One region of the Rhizobium acidisoli genome, then DNA from elsewhere that is predicted to be linked to it. Evidence: riboswitches for the same ligand, from Rfam matches in the RefSeq annotation. Region 1 holds a riboswitch; each other region holds the start of a gene.
What was found. Region 1 has a riboswitch for thiamine pyrophosphate ahead of thiM (hydroxyethylthiazole kinase). Riboswitches for the same ligand answer to the same signal wherever they lie in the genome.
Positions count from the first base shown of each region.

Region 2: it holds a riboswitch for thiamine pyrophosphate, as region 1 does, so the genes downstream of both, CO657_RS22740 (phosphomethylpyrimidine synthase ThiC) here and thiM (hydroxyethylthiazole kinase) in region 1, are expected to answer to the same signal.
Region 3: it holds a riboswitch for thiamine pyrophosphate, as region 1 does, so the genes downstream of both, CO657_RS37925 (YkoF family thiamine/hydroxymethylpyrimidine-binding protein) here and thiM (hydroxyethylthiazole kinase) in region 1, are expected to answer to the same signal.

Region 1 covers NZ_CP035001.1:142,709-148,084, forward strand. The annotation lists gene CO657_RS29520 (invasion associated locus B family protein) at 1-278, opposite strand, end outside; TPP riboswitch at 926-1,022, shown strand; gene thiM (hydroxyethylthiazole kinase) at 1,071-1,874, shown strand; gene thiE (thiamine phosphate synthase) at 1,871-2,506, shown strand; gene thiD (bifunctional hydroxymethylpyrimidine kinase/phosphomethylpyrimidine kinase) at 2,503-3,324, shown strand; gene CO657_RS29540 (GNAT family N-acetyltransferase) at 3,540-4,028, shown strand; gene CO657_RS29545 (glycoside hydrolase family 3 N-terminal domain-containing protein) at 4,045-5,067, shown strand; gene CO657_RS29550 (ABC transporter substrate-binding protein) at 5,109-5,376, shown strand, end outside.
Region 2 covers NZ_CP034999.1:83,738-89,113, reverse strand. The annotation lists gene CO657_RS36850 (hypothetical protein) at 60-227, opposite strand; gene CO657_RS22755 (hypothetical protein) at 483-1,031, shown strand; gene CO657_RS22750 (hypothetical protein) at 1,041-1,454, shown strand; partial or broken gene CO657_RS22745 (DUF2726 domain-containing protein) at 1,599-1,933, opposite strand; TPP riboswitch at 2,577-2,707, shown strand; partial or broken gene CO657_RS22740 (phosphomethylpyrimidine synthase ThiC) at 2,968-3,171, shown strand; gene thiO (glycine oxidase ThiO) at 3,174-4,154, shown strand; gene thiS (sulfur carrier protein ThiS) at 4,151-4,348, shown strand; gene CO657_RS22725 (thiazole synthase) at 4,350-5,123, shown strand; gene CO657_RS22720 (thiamine phosphate synthase) at 5,120-5,376, shown strand, end outside.
Region 3 covers NZ_CP034998.1:3,835,356-3,840,731, forward strand. The annotation lists gene CO657_RS18695 (SDR family NAD(P)-dependent oxidoreductase) at 1-318, opposite strand, end outside; gene soxR (redox-sensitive transcriptional activator SoxR) at 414-890, opposite strand; TPP riboswitch at 1,246-1,359, shown strand; partial or broken gene CO657_RS37925 (YkoF family thiamine/hydroxymethylpyrimidine-binding protein) at 1,350-1,466, shown strand; gene CO657_RS18705 (ABC transporter permease) at 1,478-2,284, shown strand; gene CO657_RS18710 (ABC transporter ATP-binding protein) at 2,281-3,093, shown strand; gene CO657_RS18715 (ABC transporter substrate-binding protein) at 3,157-4,167, shown strand; gene CO657_RS18720 (acyltransferase family protein) at 4,235-5,376, shown strand, end outside.

The sequences.
Region 1 (5,376 bases):
GCCGGCGGCGCCGATATCGCCAGCGTCAGGATATTGACGGGCTTGCCGTCCTTGGCGACTTGCGCGACCTGTGCGACTTCGCAGGCCTCAGCGCCTGCCGAACCGGTGCAGCGATAATACCAGTCGTCGAATTTCTGCGATTTTATCGCCGGCGCCTGTTCCGGTTCTTGAAGGCCAGGAGACTGCGAAAAGGATGGGCTCGCACAGGCGATCGATATCACGATGGGGGCGATAATCCGGAGGCCCCGTTTCATGCCGCTTTTCAAAAATGTCTTCATTTAAAATGCAACTTCAGGAAGATTTTATTTTCGTGAAAAGTCATATCGCTACAATCCACACTTCAGTCAACCCTAACGTGTCAGCACGGTAAAGTTTGCGTTAGGTATTTACTTCGCGTTCTGGGAGATTGCGTCCCGTTTGCCCGAGTCCCCAGTCGCAGCGAAATCGCCAACAGATTCCGAAATTCGAATGAAACCGATTGGCGAGACACATGAGACGACGCGCAACTTACGCGAAGCTGGCCATCTGCTCGTTTGCATTGAAAATCAGGCGTATAGACGGATAGGATGAATAATTCGGCGCCATCGGGCATTCAGAAAAGTTTGCGAAAGATGAGCTGCACTCATTTTGAAGAAGAGACGTTTCAAGCCGCCTGCATCATTCACGATACCGCTCACAAATACGGAGATGTATTCAGAAATTTCTTACGCCCGGGGGTTGCTGCTGTTGTTTATCTGGGAAAGAAGGGAACAACCGCCTGGCGAAACCGCAACTGCTAACGCAGCCCGGGACGGAATTTGCGGCCCGCCTTAGGGAAAACCTGGTCAACACCCGAATCGACGGCGATCTCCCGTCTCTCCCCGCGCCGTCATCGCCCCGTCATTTTCGAGATGACATCCGCGCCGTTCTCTGCGAAAAAGAGCGTGATGAGAGACAGGGGCGCCCGTCGATAGACGGGCTGAGAAGCACCCTTCGAACCTGAACCGGATAATGCCGGCGGAGGGAGTCGCTCGGGGTCGCGGCTCACCGCACCAATGACCCCGTGCCCGCCCCCGCCTGAAAGGGGCCACATGCAGACCAGGACCACACCAGGAGCCATGCTGACGGCGATGCGCGAGAAGCCGCCGCTCGTTCAGTGCATCACCAACTACGTCGCCATGAATGTCGCCGCCAATGTACTCTTGGCCGCGGGCGCCTCGCCGGCCATGGTGCATGCTGCTGAAGAAGCCGGCGAATTCGCCGGCATCGCAAATGCGCTGACCGTCAATATCGGCACGCTGTCGCCGCAATGGATCGACGGCATGCAGGCGGCGGCGAAGGCGGCGAACTCGGCCGGCAAACCCTGGGTGCTCGATCCGGTCGCCCACTATGCGACGGGCTTTCGCCGCCAAGCGGTCGCCGATCTGCTGGCGCTGAAGCCCACGATCATCCGCGGCAACGCCTCCGAGATCATCGCGCTTGCCGGCGGGGAGAGCCGCGGCCAGGGCGTCGACAGCCGCGATCCGGTCGAGCAGGCGGAAGGAACGGCGCGATGGCTGGCTGAGCGGCAGCAGGCGGTCGTTGCCGTCACCGGCGCGGTCGATTTCGTCACCGATGGCGAGCAGGCGGTGCGCATCACAGGCGGATCGGCCTTGATGCCGCAGGTCACGGCGCTCGGCTGCTCGCTGACCTGCCTGGTCGGCGCCTTTGCCGCCTCCGTGCCCGAGGATATCTTCGGCGCGACGGTCGCCGCCCTTGCAACCTTCGCTATCGCCGGCGAGGATGCCGCCCTCGGCGCAGCCGGTCCCGGCTCCTTCGCTTGGCGCTTCCTCGACGCGCTGAACGCGCTCGACGCTGAAACGCTCGACGCCAGGGCAAGGATATCGGCAGTATGAAGGCTTTCGACCTCTCGCTCTATCTCGTCCTCGATCCCGATCTCTGCGCCGGGATCGGCATGGTCGAAACGGCGCGCCGTGCCGTAGCCGGCGGCGCGACGATGGTGCAACTGCGCGACAAACATGCCGGCACGGCCGGCATGATCGAGACCGGACGCGCCTTGAAACAGGCGCTTGATGGCACCGGCGCCCTGCTCATCGTCAACGACGATGTCGAGGCGGCGATCGCCATCGGTGCCGACGGGTTGCATATCGGCCAGGAGGATATGGATGCGGCGACAGCGCGGGCGATGATCGGCTCCGACATGATCCTCGGCCTGTCAGTCGAAACCGCGGCGCTTGCCGCTGGCGTCGATCCCAGCCTCGTCGATTATACCGGCATCGGGCCGGTGTTTGCGACGCCGACCAAGGCCGACCACAAGCAGCCGATCGGCTTTCACGGCCTGGCAAGGCTGGTGGCGGTTTCGCCGGTGCCCTCGGTTGCGATCGGCGGGCTCAAGGCGGAGCATGTGGCCGAAGTCTTTGCCGCAGGAGCAAGAGGGCTTGCCGTCGTCTCCGCCATTTGCGGCGCGCCGGATCCGGAAGCCGCCACACGCCGCATCGCCGCAGAAATTCGAAAGGCCCGCGCATGATCCGCAACGTCCTCTCCATCGCCGGCTCCGATCCCTCGGGCGGCGCCGGCATCCAGGCCGACCTCAAGACCTTTTCCGCCCGCGGCGTCTACGGCATGGCGGTGCTGACGGCGCTGACGGCGCAAAACACCCAAGGGGTCACCGGCGTGCATCTGGTGCCGCCTCCCTTCGTCGCCGATCAAATCAAGGCCGTCTTTGCCGATGTGCGCGTCGATGCGGTCAAGATCGGCATGATCGCCAATGCCGGCATCGCCGAGGCCGTCGCCGCCGCACTGGACGCAGCTCTGGCAGAGGGGCGCGGCATTCCCATCGTCATCGATCCGGTGATGATCGCCAAGGGCGGAGCCGCCCTGCTTGCGCCCGAAGCCGTTGACGTGCTGACCCGCCGGATGCTGCCGCTCGCGACACTGCTGACCCCGAACCTGCCTGAGGCCGCCGCCCTGCTGCACCAGCCGGTCGCGACAAACCGGGCTGAGATGGCGGCGCAGGCCGAAAGCCTGCGGGCGCTCGGCCCGGCCGCGGTGCTGGTCAAGGGCGGCCATCTCGACAGCGACGACAGCCCCGACGTGCTCGCCACAGCCGACGGCCTGCACTGGTTCGAAGCCCGGCGGGTGCCGACCAAGAACACCCATGGCACCGGCTGCACGCTGTCGAGCGCGTTGGCGGCCGAGCTTGCCAAGGGCGCCTCGGTGCCGGAGGCGGTCGCCATCGCCAAGGATTACCTCGCCGGCGCGGTCGCCGCTGCCGGAAGCCTCACCGTCGGCTCCGGCCACGGGCCGGTGCAGCACTTTCATGCGCTTTGGAAAGTCACGGGATAAGCATCCATCATCGACGCACCCCTTCAATCGAAACGGCTCGGGCTCCCCGGGCCGTTTTTGCTTTCGGCAGCCAGCTTGCTTTTGAGTGAGAGCATCGTGGCGAGCAGCATCGCGCTATTTGAAAAACGCAGTTGACAAGCCCAGCCAGATAGCCAAGTCTATGACATTAAAAGGGGATATATTCCGCAATAACGGAATATGAGGAGGAATGACCGGTGCCAGACCTGCTTGTGAGTCTATACTCCACAAAGCTTGCCGATCTGAATCGGAAAGCCGATCATGTCGGTGTCTCCATCCGCCCGGCCCTCCCCCCGGAACTGCATCTCGTCGTCGAATGGGTTCGCCAGCAGTTCAGCGAAAACTGGGCAAGCGAAGTCTCCGTCGCCTTCTCCCGCCAGCCTGTTGCCTGCCTGATCGCCGTCGACGGCGGCAAGCTTCTCGGCTTTGCCTGTTACGACACGACGGCGCGCGGCTTCTTCGGCCCGACCGGCGTCGATCCTCAGGCCCGCGGCAAGGGTATCGGGCTCGCCCTGTTTTCCGCCTGCCTTCAGACCATGAAGACGCTTGGCCATGCCTATGCCTTCATCGGCGATGCCGGCCCGGTCGATTTTTACGCGAAGACCGCAGGCGCCATCACCATCCCCGCCCCCGACAAGGGCATCTACGAAGGCATGCTGAGACGCATGGCCGACCTGACCATCTGATCCCGGAGTTACAGAATTGTCCTCGACCCCGCTCGCCCTTTTCGTCGGCCTTCCCAATCCGGTCCTTTCGGACGATGAATTCGCCCTGTTTCGCGAGACCAATCCGCTCGGCCTCTTCGTCGGCCGGCGCAATCAGCGTGAGCCGGAGCAGACCAAGCGGCTGATCGAACGCTTCCGTGAAGCCGTCGGCCGCGACGATGCGCCTGTTTGCACCGACCAGGAAGGCGGCCGCGTGCAGCATCTCGATGCCGGCCCCTGGCCGCTCTTCCGCAGCTTCGGCCAGTTCGCCGAACTTGCGCGCCGGGATTTCGCGCTCGGCAAAAAAGCAGTGCGCCTTTCCTCCCAGGCCATGGGGGCGATGATGACGGAACTCGGCCTTTCCAGCGGCTGCTCGCCCGTGCTCGACCTCGTCTTCGAGACGACGAGCGCGGTCATCGGCGCCCGCTCTTTCGGCCCCGATCCTGATGTCATCGCCGCCCTCGGCCGCGAGGTGGTCGACGGCCTGCTCGAGACCGGCAACATGCCGGTGATGAAGCACATTCCCGGCCACGGCCGCGCGACGCTGGATTCCCACAAGGAGCGTCCGGTGGTCGACGCCAGCCGCGAGACGCTCGCTGCGACCGATTTCAAGCCCTTCGTGGCGCTGAAGGATACGCCCTGGGCCATGGTCGCCCATGTCGTCTACTCCGCCTACGACAGGGAGCTACCCGCCTCCATCTCGCCGGTCATGCACGACGTCATCCGCAACGAGATGGGTTATGACGGCGTGCTCATTTCCGACTGCATCTTCATGGAATCGCTCTCCGGCACCCTGCCGGAACGCGTCCGGCAGGTGCTCGACGCCGGCTTCGACATCGCCCTCCACAGCCATGGCGACGTCAGGGAAAGCGAAGCCGCCGCCAAGGCCGCCCGACCGCTGACGAACGCCGCTCTCAAGCGGATCGCGGCCGGCACGGCCCGCCTCGGCAATCTCAAGGTCGACATCCGCGCCGCCCATGCTGAAGTCGAAGACATGTTTGCAAGCGTGCTGGTCTCCTGACCGGCGCGTCATCTCTCACCACATAAAAAGGGGAATAGAGCATGAAAAAATATCTTCTTGCCGCCGCCGCACTGACGCTGCTTTCGGGCTCCGCCATGGCGCAAACGGTCCTGACGGCGAATATCGAACCGGCGACGACCTGGGTGCGCAACTTCAACCCGTTCAACCAGACCTCGTCGCGCCAGTCGACGCTCGACTTCATCTACGAGCCGCTGGTTATTTTCAACCGCTTCGACAGCAACAAGCCGGTCTATCGGCTGGCCGAAAGCTTCAAGCTCTCCGACGATCTGAAGAGCATCGATTTCAAGC
Region 2 (5,376 bases), on a different replicon from region 1:
TTTATTGTCTTCGAGAGCGGGGAAGCGAGACGGGCGAACCCGTCTCGCCATTGTTTCAATCAGCCTGGGCCGATCTTCTTGATGGCGTTTGCGACGCCGTTGATCTTGGTGATTTCAGTTGCAACCTGGAGGCTCTGCGCGGTCGCTTCGTTCTGGGCCGACTTGAAGGCGGAAATCGCCGAGCCGATACCCGAATCAAGTGTCGAAGTACTAGTGCTGGTAGCCATGTCTTGAACTCCTTGCATGGTTTTGGCGGCCAAAACCTTGCAGAATTCCGGATCGAATTCAATAGCTTATGTTAAAAAGTTATTAATTCGCGATATGTACAACAACTGCGCGAAATGGATATTCGTCCTGTTCCCAGCGGACCGGTGATCTGCAACAGTAGATCAGATAATTATTAACAGACTGGATTTCGCAGCCCCCTGATTTCCTTCGTTCATTAGTTGTCGGGCGGCATCCGGATCGTGAGGTAAACTCAGATGTTTGCGCGTTTTGTTTACATGGCCGCTATCGGACTGCTGGTCTCCTTTCCTCCATCAGCCGGCGCCGGCGAGCGGGAGGTGCGCCTGGATGTCGTCTCCCTGCCGCTTGGCGATGTCGTCCAGACGCTGTCCTTCATGTCTGGCATCCCGGTCACGACAGTCGGGACGCTGAGCGGCAAGGTCGAGCACTGGTCCGTCCGAGAAAGCGGAGCCAAGGCCTTCGTCAAGCTTGGCGATGCCAGCAATCTCTTCGTCGCCTATGACGGCAGCCGCATCATCATCGCGCCTAAGCAGGAGGTCTCCACCGTTGTCCTCGATCGCGGCGACCGCAGCTGGAAGACCGAGCAAAACGCCATTCGCGCGCTGTTCCCGCTACTGCCGGACGATGCACTGCGTGAAGATCCCGCCAGCGGCTTGGTGCTGGTGCGCGGCCCCTCCGTCTTCACCAAGGCCGTCGAAGACGTGCTGAGCCGGCAGGAAGCCGACAGCATCAAGGTCATCAAGGGCGGCCAGCTGGAAATCCTGACGACGAACAACGGTGCCTGAGCGGCTGATATGAAGGCGCTGAAGTCTCTCAGGCAGTTACTGGAGATCCGCAGCCTGCGGGCGGACAATCTTTCCCGCAGCCTCTCCGAGGCGCGGGCGGACGCCGAAAACGCGCGGGAGCGGGAAGCGAAAGCCTCCGAAGCGCTCGACATGGCAGCAAGCCGGGCCGCAGGCAATCCTATCGTCGACGAATTGCGCAAGAGCGGCGTTATCTCCGCCGCCAAGCTTCAGGACGCGTTGATGCGACAATCCGTATTGCGCAGCCATGAAGCCGATGCCGGCCGATCGCTTGCGCAGCGCAAAGACGCCCGGTGCGCCGCGCAAGAGCGGGCAGAACAAGCCGCCGCCGATTTTTCGCGAGCACAGAAGGCGGTATTGCGCGCCGAATTTTCGCTTGAAGCAGCGGAGAAAGTCGACCGGTAGAGAGCTAAGAACCAGCAGATGAACCAACCGCCTTGGCAGCGAACCAGCGTAACCACTGTCCTGATGCAACGTTCCGCGTCATCGCTTGATCATTGATGTTCAGCCTCAGCTTGAAATTAGTGCTCACGTTACGAATGCGAAACCTACCCGGGCTCCCCTCTTGTTCAGCAATGGCTGGATGGTGAACTTCGAGCGCATCACGATACGGAGTTGATCCGCGGCGTCGACCGGCCGTAATGGCTCCGCAGCTGGTGTCTTAAGCCAGGGTCCGAGTACGGCACGCTCATTCCAGCGCGTTTCCTCCGAGCGCCATCTGTTTTTCTCCCGCCAAGCCTGTTTGCTCATCGTAGCTAGGAACTGCTCAACGGCCATGCCAATGATAACGCCCTCAAACAGCGCGGCGATTAGCAGTTCAGGAATTTCGAAGTCTGCAATGGCTATACCGCCCGAAGCGCCTACTGCGGCAGCCCGATGATCAGCCGAGGTGCTGCTCACAGCACCAACCTTTGGCCATATTGCATGCCCCTCTCCGGATTTCCCGCCACGATAGTACAACGCGCGTACCATATCCAAAAAAATGAGGCCTCGACCGCATGAAGCTTCCCCGAGAAACCGATATTGGCTCTAGAGGACAGTCGACATCCGCTTCCGCTCAGGACGTTCCTACGTCGTGGCACGGCGCGATTTCGAGGCCAGCGCTCCGGCTTGTTGCTATGGAGCTCACGTTTTGGACGAAGATCGCATAATGGATCGTCGGGGACGGCGTGATCGCGCTGCTTGTGGGGTCGATTCGGATCCAGCCGGTGGGATTCGGGTGGCGGAAGCGCTCGCGCACTGAGAGCCTGCGCAATCGACAAAGCTAAAAGCACCTTCGCGGGCCGAAGGAACCTGTCTTAAGGAACGGGCGGGCCCGGCATTTCTCGCCTCGGTGGAGGTGGCGAATATCCGCCAGTTAGGTTCCTATTGCGGCGCGCATATCGCGCTTGTGAAATGCAATTAGCGGAGGCACGGAGACTTCCGGTTTCAACGGCGATTTTAGACGGGAAGCCGTCATGCTTGACGAGCAAGAAAAATATGCATTAGGCCTTGCTTGACAGAAGGGCAGCTCCGGTCTTTCATGGCGGCATTCACCAGGGGAGCCCGGCAAGGGGCTGAGATACTGCTGAACAATAAGGTGTTGCTTGTTGTGGCGCAGTGACCCGTTGAACCTGATCCAGTTCATACTGGCGTAGGGACGGTGCAAGCGCTCCAAGGCTTCGGATTCACGCGTGGAATCCATGCCGGCGTCTTTTCATCATTCCGGCTGACTGGGTCTCCAACTTTCAATTTGGAGCCTCAAACTATGACATTGCCGCAAAAAACTTCACCCCAACCGTCACCACCGGCCCGCTGCCAGTGTCGCGGAAGATCCATACCGGGAGTTATCCACAGTCATGTCCGCGTGCCGATGCGCGGAATCAGCGTCCATCCGACCGCCGGCGAGCCGCCTTTCGTCGTCTATGATTACTCCCATCCCGACACCGCCCGCAGCTACCGTGACGAGACCTTGCCGAAGGAAGCGCACAAGGTGGCGCATTTCTGCTCGATGCGCATATCGCACAACATCCGCGCCGAGGCGCAGAAGGAGGGGCTGGACGCGATGGCGGCGAAATACCGACAGGGCGGCGATCTTTACATGTCGGTCGTAGAGGCCGCTAAAATACCGATTGGAGGATGACCATGCGCGTTCTTGTCAAGGGGGCCGGCGTTGCCGGCCTCACCGTGGCCTGGCAGCTTTATCGCCAAGGCTTCCGCGTCACCCTTACGGAGCTGGCCGACAAGGTCGGGGGCGGCGCCTCCGGCCTTGCCGGCGGCATGCTCGCCCCGTGGTGCGAACGGGAAAGTGCGGAGGAACCGGTGCTGACGCTCGGTCGTAATGCCGCCGATTGGTGGGAGGCAGCATTGCCCGGCCACGTCAAACGCCGAGGAACGCTGGTGGTCGCGGGTGGGCGAGATACCGCCGAGCTGGACCGCTTTTCCCGCCGCACAAGCGGATGGGAATGGCTGGACGAGGCGGCGATCGCAGCTCTGGAGCCTGATCTCGCCGGCCGCTTCCGCAGGGCGTTGTTCTTCCGGCAGGAAGCGCACCTCGATCCACGGCAGGCGCTCTCGGGACTTGCGGCAGGACTGGAGAACGCCCGCGTGCTTCTCGTGTTCGGCGTCACGGGCAATGCGAACGTTGCCCATTATGACCGGGTGATCGACTGCACCGGTGCCGCCCAGATTGGCCAACTGCCCGAATTGCGTGGTGTTCGAGGCGAGATGCTCTGCGTCGAAACGCGCGAGGTCAGCCTTTCTCGCCCCGTCCGCCTGCTGCATCCGCGCCACCCGATCTATATCGTGCCGCGCGAAAAGAACTGCTTCATGGTCGGTGCGACGATGATCGAAAGTGACGATGCGGGGCCGATTACCGCGCGTTCGCTGATGGAGTTGCTGAATGCTGCCTATGCGATGCATCCCGCCTTCGGCGAGGCACGCGTCACGGAAACAGGCGCAGGCGTGCGGCCCGCTTATCCCGATAATCTACCGCGCGTGACGCAGGAGAAACACACCCTCCATGTCAACGGCCTCTATCGCCATGGCTTTTTGCTGGCGCCGGCCATGGCCGGAGAGGTGGCGCGGCTTCTTCTAACAGAACAAACGGAAAGGAGGGCGCCATGACCTTCATCATCAATGGCGAGGAACAACAGGTCACGGCCGCGACGCTCGCAGATCTGCTTCTCGCTCTGGACTACGAAGGCGGGTGGCTCGCAACCGCGGTGAACGGCGAACTGGTACACCGCGAGGATCGCGTCGATTTCATGCTTGGCGAGCGCGACCGCATTGAAATTCTCTCACCGATGCAAGGAGGCTAAGATGCTGAAACTTTACAGCGTCGAGGTCCATTCCCGGCTGCTGCTTGGCACCGCCCGCTACCCGTCTCCGGCCGTGCTTGCGGAAGCAGTGAGACGATCGAAGACCGAAATTGTAACTGTTTCGCTTCGGCGCGAGGCCGTCGGCGGCAAGGCGGGCGGCGCCTTCTTTGAGCTGATCCGCGAGCTTGGTGTGCGCGTGCTTCCCAACACGGCCGGATGCCACAGCGTGCAGGAGGCTGTGCTGACGGCGAAGATGGCGCGCGATGTTTTCCGCACCGACTGGATCAAGCTCGAAGTGATCGGCCATCACGATACGCTGCAGCCCGATGTTTTCGGCCTCGTCGAGGCGGCACGCATCCTGACCGGCGAGGGCTTTCACGTCTTCCCCTATACGACCGACGATCTTGTCGTCGCCGAAAGGCTGCTGGACGCCGGCTGCCGCGTCCTGATGCCTTGGTGTGCGCCGATCGGCTCTGCCATGGGAGCGGTGAACCCGATGGCGCTGCGGGCATTCCGAGCACATTTTCCGGATGTGCCGCTCATCGTTGATGCCGGCATCGGCCGCCCATCTCATGCCGCCGCCGTCATGGAATACGGCTATGATGCCGTTCTTCTGAACACCGCCGTTGCCGGCGCGGGTGATCCCGCCGCCATGGCCGAGGCCTTCGCGTTTGCCATCAATGCCGGCCGCATCGCGCATGGCGCCGTGCCGCTGGAGCCGCGCGACATGGCCGTTCCTTCCACTCCCGTCATCGGAAAGGCCGTCTTTTCATGAAGCTCGATCCCTTCTATCTCATTGTCGACAGCGCCAACTGGGTCGAGCGTCTCGTGCCGCTCGGCGTCAAACTCGTCCAGCTGCGCATCAAGGACCAGCCAGAGCCGGTGCTTCGCGAGGAGATCCGGCGTGCGAAAGCCGCCTGCGCGGCAGCGGACTGCCGATTGATCGTCAACGATTACTGGAAGCTCGCGATCGATGAGGGATGCGATTTCATCCATCTCGGGCAGGAGGATCTGGCGGCAGCCGATCT
Region 3 (5,376 bases), on a different replicon from region 1:
CGTCGCAGCGGGAAAACGGCCGAGCATGGTGCCGGCATTGTTGACGAGCACATGCACCCTGTCGAAGAAAGCGAGAACATCGTCGGCAAATTGCGCCGCACCGCCGGCGGCGGAAAAATCGGCATGCAGCAGCATCGCCCGTCTTTCCGATTCAGCCGTCAGCAGGAAATCCGGCAGGTCCCGCCCCGGCTTGCGCCCGGTATGGACGATCACCTTGGCGCCGCAATCCAGAAACTGCCGAGCGACTTCGAGGCCGATACCGCGGCCGGCGCCGGTGACGACGACATTGCGATTTTCGAACAGTCTGGGATGAAACACGAAGCCGTCCTCCTCGGTTGCGTCACTTGCCCTTAACATATGAGCACACCGACCGAAAGAAAGGCAGGCATCGATCTTTCCGGGGAAAGCCAGGGCTAAACAACCAGCTCGTTTTCGCTCTCCAGAAGCCGCGCACCCGGCCCTTCCTTGCCGAGCCGGTCGCAGGGATTGCGCAGCGGGCAGCTTTCGATCGACAGGCAGCCGCAGCCGATGCAGCCGGTCAGGCGGTCGCGCAGCAGACTGAGCCGATTGATTCGTGCGTCGAGATCGTCCTTCCATCGCGCCGACAGCGTCTGCCAATCGGCGACCGTCGGCGTGCGCCCCTGCGGCAGGGACTGGAACGCCGCCTGGATTTCCGAAAGCGGAATGCCGACACGCTGTGCCACCTTGATGATGCCGAGGCGGCGAAGCACATCGCGCCCATAGCGGCGCTGGTTGCCGCGGGAGCGGATGCTCGAGATCAAACCCTTGGTCTCGTAAAAATGCAGCGCCGAGACGGCAAGACCACTGCGCTCCGCCACTTCGCCGACAGTCAGCAGCTTGCCGAGCGGGGTTGCCGAAATCCCATCCATCGCCTCTTGACCTCAATATTGCTTGAGGTTTTATACCCTTTGCTTCTGCGGTCGTAAAGCCCGATCGATATTGCCGCCTGAGGCAGCAAGCTGCGGTCCCGTTCCCGGCAGGTACGGGCCCACCGAGGAACATCCGAGCGGGATCCCGCTCGGATGTTTCCCTCACATTAGAGCATGATGCCGAAAAGTGTGCGCGGTTTTCGGGCGACATCATGCTCTAACTCTTTAATTGAGAACAGGATTCAGATTTTAGGCCAACCGGGCCTAAAATCATCCTGTTCTAGAGCTATTCCGACCGTGCGGACGGGTTCGCAAATTTGCGGTTGCGGGAAGAAAACCCGGGTGATAGTTTCCGCCGAAATAACAGGGGAGCTCCGTATTGCCGGGGCTGAGATGTGAGGCGCAAGCCTCTGGACCCTTCAAAGCTGATCTGGGTAATGCCAGCGGAGCGAGGTTCAAATGTTCTCAGGCGCAAAAGTGTCACTCTATCCGATGTCCGGCAATGTCGTCGGCATTATTCGCGATGCCGTCAAGGCGCTCGATCCCTATCGCGACCGGCTGGACATCGAGACCGAAATCAAACGCTGATGACATCGCCGCAACCATCGGATTCGCGCCTTGCCGCGCTCCGCACCGCTCTCTACCGGGGGCTCCCCGCCTTGCTCGCGGGCTGCGCCTTTTTGGCGGCATGGGAACTCTATGTCGATCTTTCCGGCATCAAGCCTTCCATCCTGCCGGCTCCTTCGCGCATCGTCATCCAGGGCTGGCTGAACCGTGAGGCGCTGATATCAAACACCTGGCCGACGCTTGGTGCGACACTCGGCGGTTTCGCGCTGTCGCTTGCCTTCGCCTTCACCGCGTCGATCCTCATGGATTTCATGCCTTTCATGCGCCGGGCATTGCTGCCGATCTTCATCGCCAGCCAGACCCTGCCGCTGGTAGCGATCGCGCCGCTCGTCGTCTTATGGTTCGGTTTCGGCCTTTTGCCGAAGATCCTGCTGGTGGCGCTCGTCACCTTCTTCCCGCTGCTCGTCGCCCTGCTGCAAGGCTATGAATCGACCGACCGCGACATCGCCGAATTGCTGCATTCGATGAAGGCGAGCCGCTGGCGCATCTTCCGCCTGGCACGGCTTCCCTCGGCGCTGCCCTATTTTTTCGCCGGCCTGAGGATCTCGATCACCTATGCCGTCGTCGGCGCGATCTTTGCCGAATATGCCGGCGCCGCAAGCGGCCTCGGGATCTATATCCTCAACGCCAAGAACAATTTCCGTCCTGATCTCGTGCTCGCCGCCGTCGTCGTCAGCGCCGTACTGACCCTCTGCCTGTTCGGCCTGACGCTCGTCATCCAGCGCCTCCTCATGCCCTGGCAGCCAACCGCGGAGCGGCGTCGATGAGCGACAAGATGGTTGAACTGCGCAATATCTCCAAGTCCTTCGACGGCATGAAGGTGCTCGGCGATATTTCGCTCAGCGTCGCAAACGGCGAGTTCGTTTCGATCGTCGGCCCGTCCGGCTCCGGGAAATCGACGGTGCTGCGATTGCTGACACAGGCGCTTCGACCCGATGCCGGCACCGTGCTTTTCAAGGGCGCGTCGCTGGAAGGGGCGCCGCATGCCTTCGCCTTCATGCCGCAACGCGATGCGCTGATGCCCTGGCGCCGGATCATCGACAATGCGGCACTCGGCCTCGAGGTGCGGGGCATGAGCCGCCGGGCGGCCCGCGCCGCCGTGGCGCCGCTGTTCGAGCGCTTCGGCCTTGCCGGTTTCGAACATCATTATCCCTCCGAACTATCAGGCGGCATGCGCCAGCGCGCCGCCCTGCTGCGCACCGTCGTCCAGACCCAGGACATGCTGCTGCTCGACGAGCCGTTCGGCGCGCTCGACGCGCTGACGCGCACGCAGATCCAGGAATGGCTGCAGGGCATGTGGACCGAACACCGCTGGACGGCGCTGCTGATCACCCATGATGTCCGCGAGGCCGTGTTCCTCTCCGACCGCATCTATGTGCTTTCGGCCCGCCCGGCGCGTATCATCCGCGAATTCCACGTTGACCTGCCCCGCCCGCGAAGCCTTGCCGATCTCGGCTCGCCGGCGGCCCAGGCGATCGAAACCGAAATCCTGCAAACCCTGCTTCATCCGCTAGAACAGGATGATCTCAGGCCGGTCGGCCTAAAATCTGAATCCTGTTCTGATTTAAAAAGTTAGAGCATGACGTCGAAAACCGCGCACACTTTCGGCACCATGCTCTAGAGACCTGAGGAGGTCATCATGCTGCTTCTCACCCGTCGCCAGACGATTCTCGCCGCCATCGCGGCAGGCCTTGCCGGCCGCCCGGCTTTCGCCCAGTCGGCGCCCGCAAAGGCTCGCATCGCGCTCGACTGGACGCCCAACACCAACCATATCGGTATCTATGTCGCCAAGGCGAAGGGTTTTTATGCCGCCGCGGGCCTCGATGTCGACATTCTACCCTATGCCGATACCAGTGCCGGAACGCTGGTTTCGAACGGCGTCGCCGACTTCGGCATCAGCAGCGAGATCGAGGCCATCACGCAGCGCGCCGGCGGTGGTGACGTGAAGATGGTCTACGGCGTCGTTCAGACCGAAACAGCGCGCTTGATCTTCAAGGGTGGACGCGACGACATCAAGAGCCCGAGGGATCTCGACGGCAAGACCTATGGCGGCTTCGGCGGCACCTGGGAGAGCGCGCTGATTTCCGCGATGATCCGCAATGATGGCGGCAAAGGCGAGGTCAAGACCGTCACGCTCGGCACCTCCGCCTACGAGGCGCTGGACAATGGCTCGATCGATTTCACCCTGGAGATCTATACCTGGGAAGGCGTCGCCGCCGAACTGGAAAACCGGAAAATCGCCCGCTTCCACTATTCCGACTATGGCATTCCCGACGAGCAGACCACGGTCATCGTCTCCAGCGACACCTATCTTTCGGCCAATCGGGACAATGCCCGCGCTTTCATTCAGGCGACGCGGAAGGGTTATGCCTATTCCGTCGATCATCCCGACGAAGCCTGCGCGCTGCTGATAACAGAGAGCAACGGCGCGCTGATGAACGCCGAATTGGTGAAAGCTTCGCAGAAGGCATTGATCGAAGGACACTTCCTGAAATCCGAGGCCGGTGTGATCGGCACCCTCGATCCGGCCAAGGCCGATGCTATCGGCGGCTTCCTGGTCGAGAACGGCATTCTGGTCGATGCGAATGGCGCCGCACTCAAGGAGAAGCCGGACTTTTCCACCTATTATACCAACGACCTGCTGGCCTGAGCCAGCCCTGGCCTTGCCCGCCGCGGTGTTCCGCGGCAAAGTCTTGAGCTATAAGGCGAGGGACAGGATGCGACAGCAGGAGAGATTGGCCGGAGCGGACTTTCTGCGCGCGACGGCTTGTCTGCTGGTGCTTGCCCACCATCTCGCGCTCCGGCTGGATATGCGCAGAATTCCCGACGAACTGGGAACGGCTGCGCAGATCCTCCGCTTCGGCAATTTCGGCGTTGCCATCTTCTTCGTGCTCAGCGGCTTTCTTCTTGCTCATCCCTTCTGGCGCGAGCTCGACGGCGGCGGCGAGATGCCGAGCCTCCGCCATTACACGATCCGCAGGGCGGCGCGCATCGCGCCGGGCTTCTGGGTGGCCGCCACCGTCAGTTTCGTCCTCAGCCTGACGCTGCTTGCCCTGCCGCTGACGCCGGAGCTTACACTTCGCTACGTCTCCGGGCTGCTGTTCATGAGCCAGTGGCATTGGCGCACGTTTTTTCCGGTCGAAGCCGACGGACCCCTCTGGTCCATTCCCTTCGAGGTCACCAGCTATGTGCTCCTGCCGGTCTGCTTTTTCCTGCTGTTTCGCTTGCCCCGCCTCAGGCAGCGCCCGCTGCTTGCCCGCTTCGCCTGGCTGTGCGTCATCGCAGGCGTCCTCCTCGCCCATCTGCTGATCCTCACCGTCTTTCCGCTCGACGACATCGGACGCGGCTGGCAGTACGGCCTCCAGGGCGGGGCAAAGGAGTGGATGCCGAGATATAATCCGATCGGCTTCTTTGCCATCTTCGCCCTCGGCGCGCTGGCCGCCGGCATCGAGATCATGCTGAGAAGGCGGTCCTCCTTCTGGTTCGATGCCGCAGCGCTGCTCACCCTCGCCGTTGCCGGCTACCGCCTCGTCATATCGCCGGGCGGCACCCCTGAAGCTTACGGCTGGCTCGATATCCCCTATGGCTTCCCGGTCTTTCCGCTGGCAATCGCAACGGCGCTCGTTTCGCTCTGCCATTCGCAGCGCCTGGGCAGGCTGCTCGACAATGCGCCCGTCCGCTATATCGCAAAGATCTCCTTCGGCATCTATGTCTGGCAGGAGATCATCCTGATATCGATCCAGAGGCTCGATCCTGGTTCGTTCGGCGTCTCCTCGGAAATTGTCGTCACCGGCTGGCTGCAGTCCTGCGGACTGGCGGCAGCGCTCGTCCTTCTCGTCGCCAGCCTCAGCTACCACCT